DNA from 3 places in the Actinoplanes sp. NPDC023801 genome. Region 3 is predicted to be linked to each of the others. Evidence: riboswitches for the same ligand, from Rfam matches in the RefSeq annotation. Region 3 holds a riboswitch; each other region holds the start of a gene.

Region 1 (4,399 bases), on a different contig from region 3:
CCGTGACCAGGTCCAGTTTGTCCGGTGTGGTGGCGCGCCCGAGGCCGACCTCGATCAGGGTGCGCTGCACGGCCAGCGGGGTACGCAACTCGTGCGCCGCGTTGGCCGCGAAGTGCCGCTGCGACTCGTACCCCATCGCGATCCGGTCCATCATCGTGTCGATGGCGCGGGACAGTACGACGATCTCGTCGTCACCGTCGCCGGGGTTGATCCGGTATCCGAGGTTCTGCGGCCCGACACTCGTGATCGCCGGCACCAGCTGGCGGAACGGCTGGAGCGTCCAGCGTGCCGCGGTCCGGGCCACCACGAGCAGGGCCAGGAAGGTCACCACGAGCGCCGCCATGATCTGCCAGCCGTCGTGCCGGGCGACCGCCTCGCAGACCGCGGAGCGTTCGGGGCCCGGTCCGCACACCACCGCTCCGGCGGTCCGCAGCCGGCGCAGCAGCACCTCCAGGAGGCCCGGCGCCGTGACGCCGGCCAGGAAGGCGGTCGCGCAGACGACCATGGCCCGCCGGCTCGGGGCGAGCACCCGTCACCGTCCCAGCCGGTAACCCACGCGCGGCACGGTGTGGATGACCGGCGGCTCGCCGAGCTTCTTGCGCAACGTCATGATCGTGACGCGGACCGAGTTGGTGAACGGGTCGGCGTTCTCGTCCCAGGCCTGTTCGAGCAGTTCCTCGGCGCTGACGACCTGTCCGCCGGCGCGCAGGAGCACCCGGAGCACGGCGAACTCCTTCGGCGTGAGGTTGAGGGTCAGCCCGTCCCGTGAGGCGAAGTGCCGGGTCGTGTCGAGCAGCACCCCGTCCTGTTCCAGCACCGGTTTCAGCGGCGCCGCCGAACGCCGGGCCAGCGCCTGCACCCGGGCCACCAGCTCGGCGAACGCGAACGGCTTGGTCAGGTAGTCGTCGGCGCCGAGGCCGAGCCCTTCGACCCGGTCGCGGATCCCGGCGGCGGCGGTCAGCAGGAGCAGGCGCGTCGCGGTGCCCGAGTCGACGGCCCGGGTGCACACCTCGTCGCCGGTGACGCCCGGCATGTCGCGGTCCAGGATCGCCACGTCGTACCGATTGACGCTCATGCGCTGTAACGCACTGTCACCGTCGTAGACGACGTCGACCGCCATCGCGAACTGCCGTAGCCCGTCCGCCACGGTGTCGGCGAGGATCCGCTCGTCATCTGCCACCAACACCCGCACGTTGTGTAACCCCCGTCGATGGCAGCACTGATCCGGCAGCCACGATAACGACCCGGAGGCAACCCGGCGGTATCCATCGCGTGGCCACGATCACCGGCGTCTCGTTTTCTTTACTCATTCCAGAAAAGCAGTGCAGACTTCACGCCGGCTGATCGCTCGCTACCCGGAGGACTCCGACTCGCAGGACTGGTGGCCCGCCGACTTCGGCCACTACGGCCGCTCATGATCCGGATGGCGTGGCACAGCGCCGGCACCTACCGGACCTTCGACGGCCGCGGCGGCGGAGGCTCCGGCGAGCAGCGCTTCGCACCGGGACATCCGTGACACGTTCGGCCGGATGGGCATGAACGACGAGGAGACCGTGGCGCTCATCGCCGGCGGCCACACCTTCGGCAAGACCCACGGCACCGGCCCGCACGGCGTCTTCACCGGCACCCCGGGCGTGCTGACCAACGACTTCTTCGTCAACCTGCTCGACCTCGGCATCACCTGGTCGGCGACCGACCCCGACGGTGAGACCTTCGAGGGCCGTGACCGCCGGACCAGTGAGGTCAGGTGGACCGCCACCCGGGCCGACCTGATCTTCGGGTCGAACTCGGTGCTGCGCGCGCAGGCCGAGGTCCACGGCAGCGACGACGCCAAGGAGAAGCTGGTCACCGACTTCGTCAAGGCGCGGGTCAAGGTCGCGAACCTGGACCGTTTCGACCTCGCCTGATCAACCGCCGGTTCTTGCCGGGGCCCGGGTCGGCCGCGCCGATCCGGGCCCCGGCTGCTGGTACCCTCAGCAACGTCGGGCTCGTAGCTCAGTGGATAGAGCAACCGCCTCCTAAGCGGTAGGTCGCGCGTTCAAATCGCGCCGGGCCCACTTCTGCACTTCTAAAGCTTCAAGCGCTGCCCCACCCGCAGGTGGTGCGGGCTGTGCAGGACGTGCGCGTTCGTCCGGTAAAGGGCTCGCCACCCACCCCGGACGTCGTGCCGCGCCGCGATCCGGGCCAGCGTGTCGCCACGCCGGACGACGTAGGTGCCGCCGGAGGCCCTTGTCGTCCGGTTCGACGACACCGACCGCACACTGCCGCGGGACGCCGCCTTGAACGCGTTGCGCCGGCCGCAGTGCGGCCACGCTCCCAGTCCCTGACCGCGCAGCACCCGTTCGGCGATCTGGATCTGTTCGGACCTGGTGGCCCGGTTCGCGGTGCTCGCGTACCTCGTACCGCCGTAGGCCCGCCACGTGCTCCGGCTGAACTGCAGTCCCCCGTAGTAGCCGTTCCCGGTGTTGATGCTCCAGTTGCCCCCGGACTCGCATCGTGCGATGGCATCCCAGTTGATCGAGGCAGCCGCCGGTTCGGCGGGCCCGGCCAGGGCCACACTTCCGGCGAGGCTCGCGGCCATCAGGCCGACCGCGCGGTGGAGCTGCTGACGAATCTGAACCATGAGCTTTTCCTCCACGCCTACGAGGTCAGCTGTCGGGTTCGGGCAGAGGTGCCCGGCCGCCGTCGGCGGCTTCACCCCGAGGCGCCGTAGCGCCGAGGAACTCTTGGGTCCCCCGCTCCATGCCTGGGTTTCGTTGAACCGTGGCCGACGGCTGGACTCGGCGTTTCCGGCCACGGTGCCCGCCTTCTCGCGGGCTGCGACTTGCCGCGCTCCGAGGTAACGCGAGACGCGGCAATGGAGTTGTAAGTCACAAATTAGCGGCTTTGATCTTCCTTTGTGTGGATATTGCGCTGGTTTCGGCGCGGCGCACCGGGTTCCCAACCCTCCACCGAGGGTGCACAATCGGCAGCCATGAGCGAGCTCGCGAGCGAATCATCCGGCACGGACGATCAACCGCAGGAATTTGACGTGATCGTTTACGGCGCCTCGGGTTTCGTCGGCGCGCTCGTGGCGCGGCACCTCACCGGACACGCGCCGGAGGGCACCCGGATCGCATTGGCCGGTCGATCCGCGGAGAAACTCGAGCGTCTGGGACTGAACCTGCCCGTCGTGATCGCCGACGCGGACGACGAGCAGGCGCTGACCACGATGGCCGCCCGCACCCGCGTGGTGGTGACCACCGTCGGGCCGTACGCGAAGTACGGCAAGCTGCTGGCCCGCGTCTGCGCCGAAACCGGCACCGACTACGTGGACCTCACCGGTGAGGTGCTCTTCGCACGGGACAGCATCGACGAGAACCATGAGACCGCCCGGCGCACCGGAGCCCGGATCGTGCACTCCTGCGGCTTCGACTCGATTCCGTCCGACATCGGAGTGCACGTCCTGCATGCGCAGGTGGCGGCGGACGGCGAAGGCGAACTCACCGACACCACACTGGTCGTCACCCACCTGCGCGGCGGTTTCAGCGGCGGCACCATCGACTCGATGCGCCACCAGGTCGACGTGATGAAGAAGGACTCCCGGCTGCGGCGGATCGGTGCCAGCCCGTACTCGCTCAGCCCCGACCGCGGGTCCGAGCCGGACCTCGGCCGCCAGCCGGACATGCCCAGCATGCCGGCCTCGGATGTGGACCCCGGTCTCCGCGGCCACCTCGCGCCGTTCGTGATGGCGTCCTACAACACCCGGGTCGTCCGGCGCAGCAACGCGCTGCGCGGCTGGGCGTACGGCCGCCGGTTCCGCTATCGCGAGGTGATGCGGGTCAAGAACGCGTTCGCCGCCGCGGCCCTCAAGACCGCACTGAGCGCCCTGGTCGTCGGCTTCGCGGTGCCGCCGCTGCGGTTCGTCCTGGATCGTGTCCTGCCGGCACCGGGCGCCGGGCCGAGCGAGGACGTCCAGCGCAACGGACACTTCACCATGGACATCGTCACGACGACGACAACCGGGGCACGCTACCGGGCGCGGGTCAAGGCCAAGGGCGATCCGGGGTACGCCGCGACGGCCGTCATGCTCGGCGAATCCGCTCTGGCGCTGGTGTTCGACCGCGATCGGCTGCCGAAGATCGGCGGTGGCGTGCTCACTCCGGCGACCGGCATCGGCGACGCACTCGTCGACCGGCTGCGCGCCGCCGGACTGGAGATCACCGCCCAGCGGATCTAGCCCGGGCCACCACGTGGAAGACGTGCCAATGCTTCGGGCCGCTGAACGCGGCGCCGGGCCCAGTGCTCGTCCGCGCCCATCGGTGCCGACATGGTGCGATTTTGCCGCCCGAAAGGGTGTCCGTGATCCGACCGGTTGACGGTAAGGAATCGTGCAGGCTTTCCGGCCGGTCGCCACTAG
Region 2 (4,399 bases), on a different contig from region 3:
TCTGGCGGTGCTGCTGTTGTTCGGATACGCCGCGCGGGCGCACCGGCGTCAGGTGGAGGCCACCGCCGCCACGGACCCGCTGACCCTGCTGCCGAACCGTAACGCCTTCACCACCCGGACCTGCCGCACACTCGCCGAGGCCGCCAGCCACCGCCGCCGCAGGGACCGGGCCGGGCGGGGGCGGGTCACCGTGCTGGTGGCCAACCTCGACGGCTTCCGTGACGTCAACGAGCAGCTCGGCCACCGCACCGGCGACCTGCTGCTCACCCACGTCAGCCGGCGTCTGCGGGCCTCGGTCCGGGAGCACGACTTCGTCGCCCGGCTCGGCGGCGACGAGTTCGCCGTACTGCTGTACGACACCGATCCGGGCGCCGGCGAGGACGTCGCGGCCCGGCTGACCGGTGCCTTCGGCGACCCGTTCATCATCGACGATCTCACCATCGACCTCGAGGTCAGCATCGGCGCTGCCACGGCCGGGCCCGGGGAGGACGTGCCGACGGTGTTACGGCACGCCGACACCGCCATGAACCGTGCCAAGCGGGAGCACCTCGGATTCCGCCGGTTCGCCGCCGGCCACACCGACGACGACAGCAGTGCCCGGCTGACCCTGCTCGGTGACCTGCGCCGGGCCCTGGACACCGGCGACGAGATCACCCTCCACTACCAACCCAAGATCGATATCGGTACGGGTGAGCTGGCCGGAGTGGAAGCGCTCGCCCGCTGGTCCCACCCGGCCAAGGGGGCCATCTCGCCCGGCGAGTTCATCCCCGTGCTGGAAGCCACCACCCTGATCCACCGGTTCACCCACCAGGTGCTGACCCAGGCCCTGACGCAGGCACGCGAGTGGCTCGACGCCGGCCACCGGATCCCGGTCGCCGTCAATATCTCCACCCGGACCCTGCTGGACACCGCGTTCCCGGACCGGGTCGCCGCGCTCCTGCACGAGACCGGTGTCCCCGGCGACCAGCTGTGTATCGAGGTCACCGAGCACAGCATCATGAACGACCCCGGCACGGCGATCGAGACCCTGGAACGCATCCGCGCACTCGGCGTGAAGACCTCCATCGACGACTACGGGACCGGATACTCGTCGATGACGTACCTGCGGCTGCTGCCGCTCGACGAGCTCAAGATCGACCGGTCCTTCGTCAAGGACATCGCGACCGACCCCGGCAGCCTCGCCCTGGTGGCCTCCACCGCCGAGCTGGGGCACACCCTCGGTCTCCGGGTCGTGGCCGAGGGCATCGAGGACGAGGAGACGATGAACGCCCTGCGTGAGATCGGCTGCGACCTCGCGCAGGGGTACCACCTCGCCCGTCCCATGACGGCCGCCGCCCTGAGCGCCCTCATCGGGCGGCCCGCCACCGTGGCGGCGTGATCCGCCCTCGCCGGACAGCACCGGGCCCCCTCCGCAACGATGCCGCCCGTACCCGCCGACGTGGCCGGGTACGGGCGGCATCCGCTGTCCGGGTCAGACCAGGCGCCGGACGACGTAGCTCTTGCTCCAGATCTTCTGCTTGCTGACCGTCTTGCCGGTCCGCGGTGCCGACCACATCTTGCCGCCGCCGGCGTAGATGCCGGCGTGCGTGCCGCGCGAGCCCTTGCGGATGATGATCAGGTCACCCGGGCGCTTGTTCGACTTGGCCACGGCCTTGCCGTATCGCTGCTGCAGATTGGCCTTGTGCGGCAGCTTCTTGCCGGCTGCCTTCTTGTAGACGTAGAGCGTGAAGCCGGAGCAGTCGAACCGCTTGGGGCCGGCCGCGCCGAACTTGTACTTCTTGCCCTTGTGCCGGGCTGCCTCGGTCACGACCCGGGTGCCCGCCGCCTGTGCTTTGGCGGTGGCGATCCGGACGGTGACGGTGGCCCGGCTCATCGCGGCGCCGGTCTGGGGCAATGCCCAGGTGGCGGCGACGTTCGACGTCTGGGGGGCGGCGGTGGCCGCTCGTGGTGTGCCGAGTCCGCCGGTGAGAAGGCCGAGACCAACGGACAGGGCGACAGTGCCGGCTCCCAGGGTACGGGCGGGCCGGCTCGAGGTGCTTACGCGCACGGTGAAGTATTCCCTCCGGCACGCCTGCGAGGTTAGCTGTCGGATTCGGGCGCGAAGGTTTGCCCGGCCGCGGTAGCGGCTTCACCCCGAGGCCCTCCGGCCGGGCCGCCGCGGACGGCGTACCGGTCGAGGGCCGATGTGTGGTTCCCCCGTCCCTGCCCCCGATTGCCTCATGACTGGTCATGCGGTTCGTGCCGCCGGACCGGGGCAGGGCTCGGCGTGGTCCGTTCGGCACGACCGGCGAGCAGGTGCCCGCCGCTCATCCTTGATAGCGCGGCCCGTGACGGTGCCGGCCCGCCCCGCCGGTGACGCAGCGTAATTGGCATACCGGGGCATGTCCGGTTTGGAAGACCACTGCGAGGTTTATGGGAACGCTGTGCTCATCACCGGTTACTCCGTGGTGAGAATGATCTGTGAAAGGGAACACTGAAGACCCGAGCCGTCACTCCCTGTTCGCATACCCCCCGGGGGTTAAACGGCCTGTGACGCAACAGTCTCGGAGGCGGGAACCGCTCTGCCGGGCAGTACCAGCAGGACCGCGAGCACGAGCACGCCCCCGAGTGCCACCACGTTGCCGGCCTTGTCGATGGCGGACAGCCCGTCCAGATGCAGCACGTGCCAGAGGAAATGCTCGGCTCCGAAGATCAGCCACGCACCGCCCGCCACGCGCAGCGACGACGGGGTGGGCCGTCGCCACGCCCACACGCTGAGCACGAGCAGCGCCAGATAGAGGCCACCCACATCACGGACCAGGTGCTCGTTGTACGGCCCGAGGGACGACACCCAACGACGGCCCGGCGCCGGGAAATCCGTGTAGAAGGACAGCGGGAACGCCGCCGCCCAGACGCCGACGACCGCTGCCGAGATCGCCAGCAGCCCGATGGCCCATTGTTTCGCTCTGATCGTCATGGCTGTACGACGACACAGGCGGGTGATCCGTGACAGGGCCGCACCGCGCGGTAAATACCGGCGCCGGACGTCGGGCAGCGGCTACCGTGCCGCCATGGTCGACGCACACGAGCGATTCGTCCCCTCCGGGCCGCTGCGGATCTGGACCGAGCGGGCCGGGGATCCCGGGCTTCCGGCCGTTCTGATGATCATGGGGTCGGCCGCTCAGGGGATCAGCTGCCCCGATGCGCTGGTCGGCCGGCTGGTCGAGCGCGGGGTCCAGGTGATCCGATTCGACCATCGGGACACCGGGCGGTCCAGCGTCGTCGACTTCGACGCCCATCCGTACACGATCGGAGACATGGCGCGCGACTGTCTGGCCGTACTGGACGGTTACGGACTTGCGGCCGCCCATGTGGCCGGGGCCTCGCTGGGCGGTGTCATCGCACAGTGGCTGGGCGTGCACGCGCCGGACCGGGTGCGGTCCTTGACGGTGATGTCGAGCACGCCGATGGGTCGTGATCCGAGGCCGGCAACGACACGGGCGCAGGCCGGGCTGCCACCCGACCCCGATGATCTGCCGCCGCCGGCACCGGCGTTCCTGGCGCATCTGGCCGCCGGGCTACCACCGGGCGGGGAGTCCGATGTGGCCCTGTTCAAGGTCTTCAACGGGCCCGTCCGGCCGTACGACGAGCAGGCCGCCCGGGCGATGCTGGAGCTGGCGCTGTCACGGGCCACCGACCCGGCGGCCGCGGCCAACCACGACCGGGCCGCGTATGTGGACACCCCCGACCTGCACGCCCCACTGTCGTCCATCACCGCGCCGGCCACGATCGTCCACGGTGACCAGGACCCGGTGTTCCCGCTCCGTCACGGGCAGGCCCTGGCCGCCGCGATCCCGGGCGCGGTGCTGCAGATCGTGCCGGGAATGGGCCACGTCTTGACCTCACCCGGTCTGCCCGAGGAGGTAGCCGACCTGATCCGGCTCTGAACCGGCCGTCACGGGCATGGCCGCGCCGCCGCCGTCGCGGTATCGCACGGCCACGACGTCCTGGCGGCGCTGCTCGAGGTACCAGTCGCTGGTCTCGGTCAGGTCGATCGTGTGCCGCAGCGTTCCGGGCCGGCCCATCGGCAACTCGGCCAGCACCTCACCGCGCGGTGACACGATCAGGCTGGGGCAGTGCTGGTCGGGGTGCGGGATGTTGGCGGCCAGGACGAAACGCTGGTTCTCGGCGGCGCGGCTGATCAGGTGGCTGCGCCAGACGCCCGCCGGCTCCCGTGGATTGGCGGCGTTGGTGAGATAGGCGAAGAACCTCGCGCCGGAGGCGGCCAGGTGCTGCCACTGCTCGGGGAAACGAATCTCACGACACAGCTGTACGGCGGCAGTCACGCCGTTGATGTCGAAGGTCGGCAGGTGGTCACCCGGTCGCAGACGGTCCCGTTCGTTCATCGCCAGGTTGATCT
Region 3 (4,399 bases):
ACGAAGTTGTGGGACGCGGGCGAACCGCTCACCGTCCGGCAGGTGCACGAGCTGCTCAGCCGGGACCGTGACCTGGCGTACACGACCGTGATGACCGTGCTCGACCGGCTCGCCAAGAAGGGCCTGGTCACCCAGCAGCGCGCCGACCGCGCCTACCGGTACGCCCCGGCGCAGACCCGCGAGGAGATGACCGCCGGGGTGATGCTCGACGCGCTCAGCGCCACCCCCGACCGGGACGCCGCTCTCGCGTACTTCATGGGGCAGTTGCCCCCGGAGGCGCTGCGGGCCGCGATGGAGAAGGCCGCCCGTAACATCGAGCGGTGACCGCCCTCCTGCTCGGTGCCCTCGGGCTGACGCTCTCCCTGGCCGCGCCGAGACTGCTGGCGAACGCCCGGTGGACCGACCGGGCGCCGGTCGCCGCGATCCTGCTCTGGCAGTCGCTCACGCTCACCGCCGTGCTCTGCGCGCTCGGCGTGGTGCTGGCCGCGCCCGAGGAGATGTCCCGCGAGGCCGGAGCCCGTCATCCCGAGGTGGTCGCGGCCCTGCTGTTCTCCCTCGCGGTGGCCGCCGTCATCGTGATCCGGCTGCTGATCTCGCTGGGCCGGGTCAGCCACCGCGCGCGGGCCCGGCGCGCCCGGCACCGGATGCTCGTCGACCTGCTCGACCGGGTGGAACGCCACGACGACCTGGGCGGCGAGGAGGTACGGGTGCTCGACGGCCCGCTGCCGCTTGCCTACTGCGTGCCCGGCCGGCACCCGCGGGTGGTGCTCAGCGACGGGGTCCTGCGCGTGCTCGACCGGGAGCAGGTGGACGCGGTCCTCGCCCACGAACGCGCCCACCTGCGGCACCACCACGAGCTGGTGATGGAGTCGTTCACCGCGTTCTACCGGGCGGTGCCGGGACCGCTGCGGTCGAAGGCGCCGCTGGACGCCGTGCACCTGCTGCTCGAGATGGTCGCCGACGACGCCGCCCGGCGCCGGGCGGGGACGGCGCCGCTGCGTACCGCGCTGGCCCGCCTGGCCGACGCCGTCCCCCTGGCGGAGGAGGTGACCGCCGACCCCGAGGGTGAATCCCGGCGTCGCCGGCTGGCCCGGCTGGACGGCCCGGAGCGGAGTTCGGCGGTCCTCACGGTGGCGGCCGCGGCCGGGGCGGCGGGTCTGCTGGTGTTACCCACCGTGATCGTGGTGGTGCCCTGGCTGGCGCGGGCCATGGACAGCTGGCCGTTTTAGACCACCCAGCGTGAACTTAACCGTGCGTACAGTTCGCCGGGGTGTGCGACCTTCATTTGCCGCCTTGATCCGAGTACGGTGGTCCCCGGTTCGACCAGCCCCCCATCGGTCACCCGGCCGATCTGGCGAGCCACCGCCTAATCGCGCCATCGCCTGATCGCGAGCCGGGGAACCGAGCACCTGGGGTGAAGCCGCGGCGACGCGGCCGGGCAGACTTCCCGCCCGAACCCGTCAGCTAACCCGGTCGGCGGCTGAACGGGAAGAAAGGAAGACGCACCAGCGTGAAACGGATTGGCGCGCGTCGCGCCGGCCTCGTGCGCATCGTGCTGTGCGCGGCGGCCGCGGCCGGCATCCTGGTCACGGGACCGGCCGTCGCCCATGCCGAGCCTTCCCCCGCGGAGATCGAGAAAAAGATCGACAAGGAGTGGAACGAGCTCGAGCCCGTCATCGAGGACTACAACGGCACCCACGCCAAGCTGGTCAAGCTGCGCAAGCAGCAGAAGGACCTGGCGAAGACCCTCGCCCCGCTGCAGGCCCAGGTGGACAAGGCGATGGTCCAGGTGAAGGGTCTCGCGGTCGACGCCTACATGCAGGGCCCGCCGGGCACCATGAACGCGATGATCCTGACCGGTTCGCCGACCGGCTTCGTGGACAAGCTGACGCTTCTCGATCAGCTGTCCGCCAACCGGAAGGCCTCGATCGCCGAGGTCGCCAAGCTTCGCGACAAGTACGCCGCCGACAAGGCGACCGTCGACAAGCTGGAGTCCGAGATCGAGGTCCGGGACACCGACCTCGCGACCAAGAGGACGGCGATCGAGAAGGAGATCACCAAGCTCCAGAAGCTCCGTCTCGACGCCTACGGCGATGTCGACGCGAGCGACGGGGAGCTGCGCACCGGCCCCTGCCCGGTCGCGTACACGAACGACAAGGGCGGCCGCGCCGCCCAGAAGGCGTGCGACCTGATCGGCAAGCCCTACGTCTTCGGCTCGAACGGCCCGAACACCTACGACTGCTCGGGCCTGACGCAGGAGGCCTGGGGTGCGGTCGGCGTGCACCTCGAGCACTACACGAAGGATCAGTGGGGCTCCACCAGGGCGGTGAGCCGGAGCGAGCTGAAGCCGGGCGACCTGGTCTTCTACTACTCCGATGTGCACCATGTCGCCCTCTACATCGGCGGCGGCAAGGTGGTGCACGCGCCGCGCACGGGCGACCACGTGCGGATGGCCACCATCGACCGGGGACCTATCGCGGGCTATCGACGCCCGGCCTAGAAACCCCATGCGGAAAGGTCGCCGTCCTCGGACGGCGGCCTTTCTTCATTTCGTACGGGCCACATTTCGTACGGGCCACGAAGGTAACCGGCCCGCGCCCGCGAGCCGGGCGGTCCGCCCCGGCGGGACACGCGACCGCCGAGCTTGAGCGATCCGTCACCGGCTGTGGTGCTCCAACAGCCTGCGCAGCAAGCCGGTGAGCTGTTCCCGTTCGCCCGCCGAGAGCGGCGCCAGCAGCTCGTCCTGGATCGCATCCGCCCGTCCGCTCAGCTCGGCCCCGCGCTCCTGCCCGGCGGCGGTGACCACGACCACGTTGCGCCGCCGGTCCGCCGGATCCGGTGCCCGCTCCACGAAACCGGCCGACTCCAGTTCGTTCAGGGCTCCGACGAGGTCGCTCAGGTGGATCCCGGTGCGCCGCCCGAGCGCTGCCTGACTGGCCGGGCCGTCCGTGATCAGCGACGCCAGCAGCCGGTAGTGACAGCCCTTCGCCCCGGCGGCCGCGAAACCGCCGGCGACGAGCCGGTGCGCGTGCACGGCGGTCTGGGAGAGCAGCCAGCTCGGCAGGTGATCCACGTGACGACGATATCATTCGACGGGCTAACGTTAGTCGGACTAACGTTAGCCGTATGAACGATTTTCGGGTGCACGTCCCGCAAGCCGACCTCGACGACCTGGCCGCGCGCCTCACCCGTACCCGATGGCCCGAAGAAGCGCCCGAGGAGTACGGCATCACCGTGGCCCGGGTGCGCGCACTCGCCGGGCATTGGCTCGAGTTCGACTGGCGCGCCCACGAGGCCGCGCTCAACGCCGTACCGCAGCAGGTCACCGAGATCGGCGGTGACCGCGTCCACTTCTTCCACGCCCGGTCCGCCGACCCGAACGCCCTGCCCCTGCTGCTCACCCACGGCTGGCCCGGCTCCACGGTGGAGTTCCTCGACGTGCTCGGACCGCTCACCGAGTACTTCCACGTGGTGGCCCCGGCAATCCCCGGCTTCGGGCTCTCCGGCCCGACCGGCGGCCGCTGGGCAATCCAGCGGGTGGCCGAGGCCTGGGCCGAACTGATGTCCCGGCTCGGATACCGGCGCTACGGCGCCCAGGGCGGCGACTGGGGCTCCGGCATCTCCCGGCTGCTCGCCACGGTCGCTCCCGAGCGGGTCATCGGCGTGCACGTCAACTACCTGCCGACACCCGGCTCCCCGGACGGGCTCGGACCCGAGGATCAGGACCGTCTCGCCCGGACCATGCGGCTGGCCGCCAACCGGCACCCGCACCAGATCCTGTTCGCCGCGACCCCGCAGACCCCCGCGTACGCCCTCAACGACTCACCGGCCGGACTGCTCGCCTTCATGGCCGAGAAGTTCGACACCTGGGCCGACCCGGCCACACCGGTCCCCGACGACCGCATCGTCGCGAACATCGCCCATCACTGGCTGTTCCGTACCGCCGGCTCGGCCGCACGTCTGATCAAGGAGAGCGGCCTCGGCGGACCGCTCCCGGCCTGCCCGGTCCCGCTGGCCGTCGCGGTTCTTCCCCGTGACATCGTCCAGTCGATCCGCCCGCTGGCCGAGCAGCGCGAGACGATCACCCGCTGGACCGAGTACCCCCGTGGTGGCCACTTCGCGGCCCTGGAGGTGCCCGGCCTCTACACCGCCGACGTGACCGAGTTCTTCCGCACCCTGACAAACCGCTGACCCCCGGCTGTCGCGCACCGCTGTCTCAGCAGCCCCCGAAACAGCGGCACAGTCCAGCCGCAAAGGCCCGGCTGTGCGCCACTGTTGTCTCAGCTGCGCTGAGACAACGGTGTGCGACAACCGGGGGGTGGGTGGGTGTCAGGCGGGGCCGGGCAGCCCTGCGGGACCGGCCACGCCGGGCCCACCCTCCAGGTCGTGCAGCTGCCGG

Evidence for each region. A riboswitch is a leader RNA that binds a small molecule or an ion and turns the genes downstream of it on or off. The one in region 3 is predicted to bind cyclic di-AMP.
Region 1: another riboswitch for cyclic di-AMP. It lies ahead of AB0G04_RS17830 (transglycosylase family protein); the one in region 3 lies ahead of AB0G04_RS12615 (NlpC/P60 family protein).
Region 2: another riboswitch for cyclic di-AMP. It lies ahead of AB0G04_RS35835 (C40 family peptidase); the one in region 3 lies ahead of AB0G04_RS12615 (NlpC/P60 family protein).

The regions. Positions count from the first base shown of each region.
Region 1 covers NZ_JBFAAI010000008.1:257,155-261,553, forward strand. Annotated here, with positions in the region: gene AB0G04_RS17810 (ATP-binding protein) at 1-529, opposite strand, end outside; gene AB0G04_RS17815 (response regulator transcription factor) at 533-1,192, opposite strand; gene AB0G04_RS17820 (peroxidase family protein) at 1,509-1,907, shown strand; tRNA gene AB0G04_RS17825 (tRNA-Arg) at 1,985-2,057, shown strand; gene AB0G04_RS17830 (transglycosylase family protein) at 2,069-2,623, opposite strand; cyclic di-AMP (ydaO/yuaA leader) riboswitch at 2,623-2,796, opposite strand; gene AB0G04_RS17835 (saccharopine dehydrogenase NADP-binding domain-containing protein) at 3,032-4,219, shown strand.
Region 2 covers NZ_JBFAAI010000030.1:8,100-12,498, reverse strand. Annotated here, with positions in the region: gene AB0G04_RS35840 (bifunctional diguanylate cyclase/phosphodiesterase) at 1-1,378, shown strand, start outside; gene AB0G04_RS35835 (C40 family peptidase) at 1,472-2,047, opposite strand; cyclic di-AMP (ydaO/yuaA leader) riboswitch at 2,054-2,177, opposite strand; gene AB0G04_RS35830 (hypothetical protein) at 2,519-2,956, opposite strand; gene AB0G04_RS35825 (alpha/beta hydrolase) at 3,051-3,926, shown strand; gene AB0G04_RS35820 (carbon-nitrogen hydrolase family protein) at 3,882-4,399, opposite strand, start outside.
Region 3 covers NZ_JBFAAI010000005.1:150,272-154,670, reverse strand. Annotated here, with positions in the region: gene AB0G04_RS12625 (BlaI/MecI/CopY family transcriptional regulator) at 1-324, shown strand, start outside; gene AB0G04_RS12620 (M56 family metallopeptidase) at 321-1,229, shown strand; cyclic di-AMP (ydaO/yuaA leader) riboswitch at 1,370-1,494, shown strand; gene AB0G04_RS12615 (NlpC/P60 family protein) at 1,511-2,500, shown strand; gene AB0G04_RS12610 (MarR family winged helix-turn-helix transcriptional regulator) at 2,657-3,073, opposite strand; gene AB0G04_RS12605 (epoxide hydrolase family protein) at 3,127-4,191, shown strand; gene AB0G04_RS12600 (DivIVA domain-containing protein) at 4,330-4,399, opposite strand, start outside.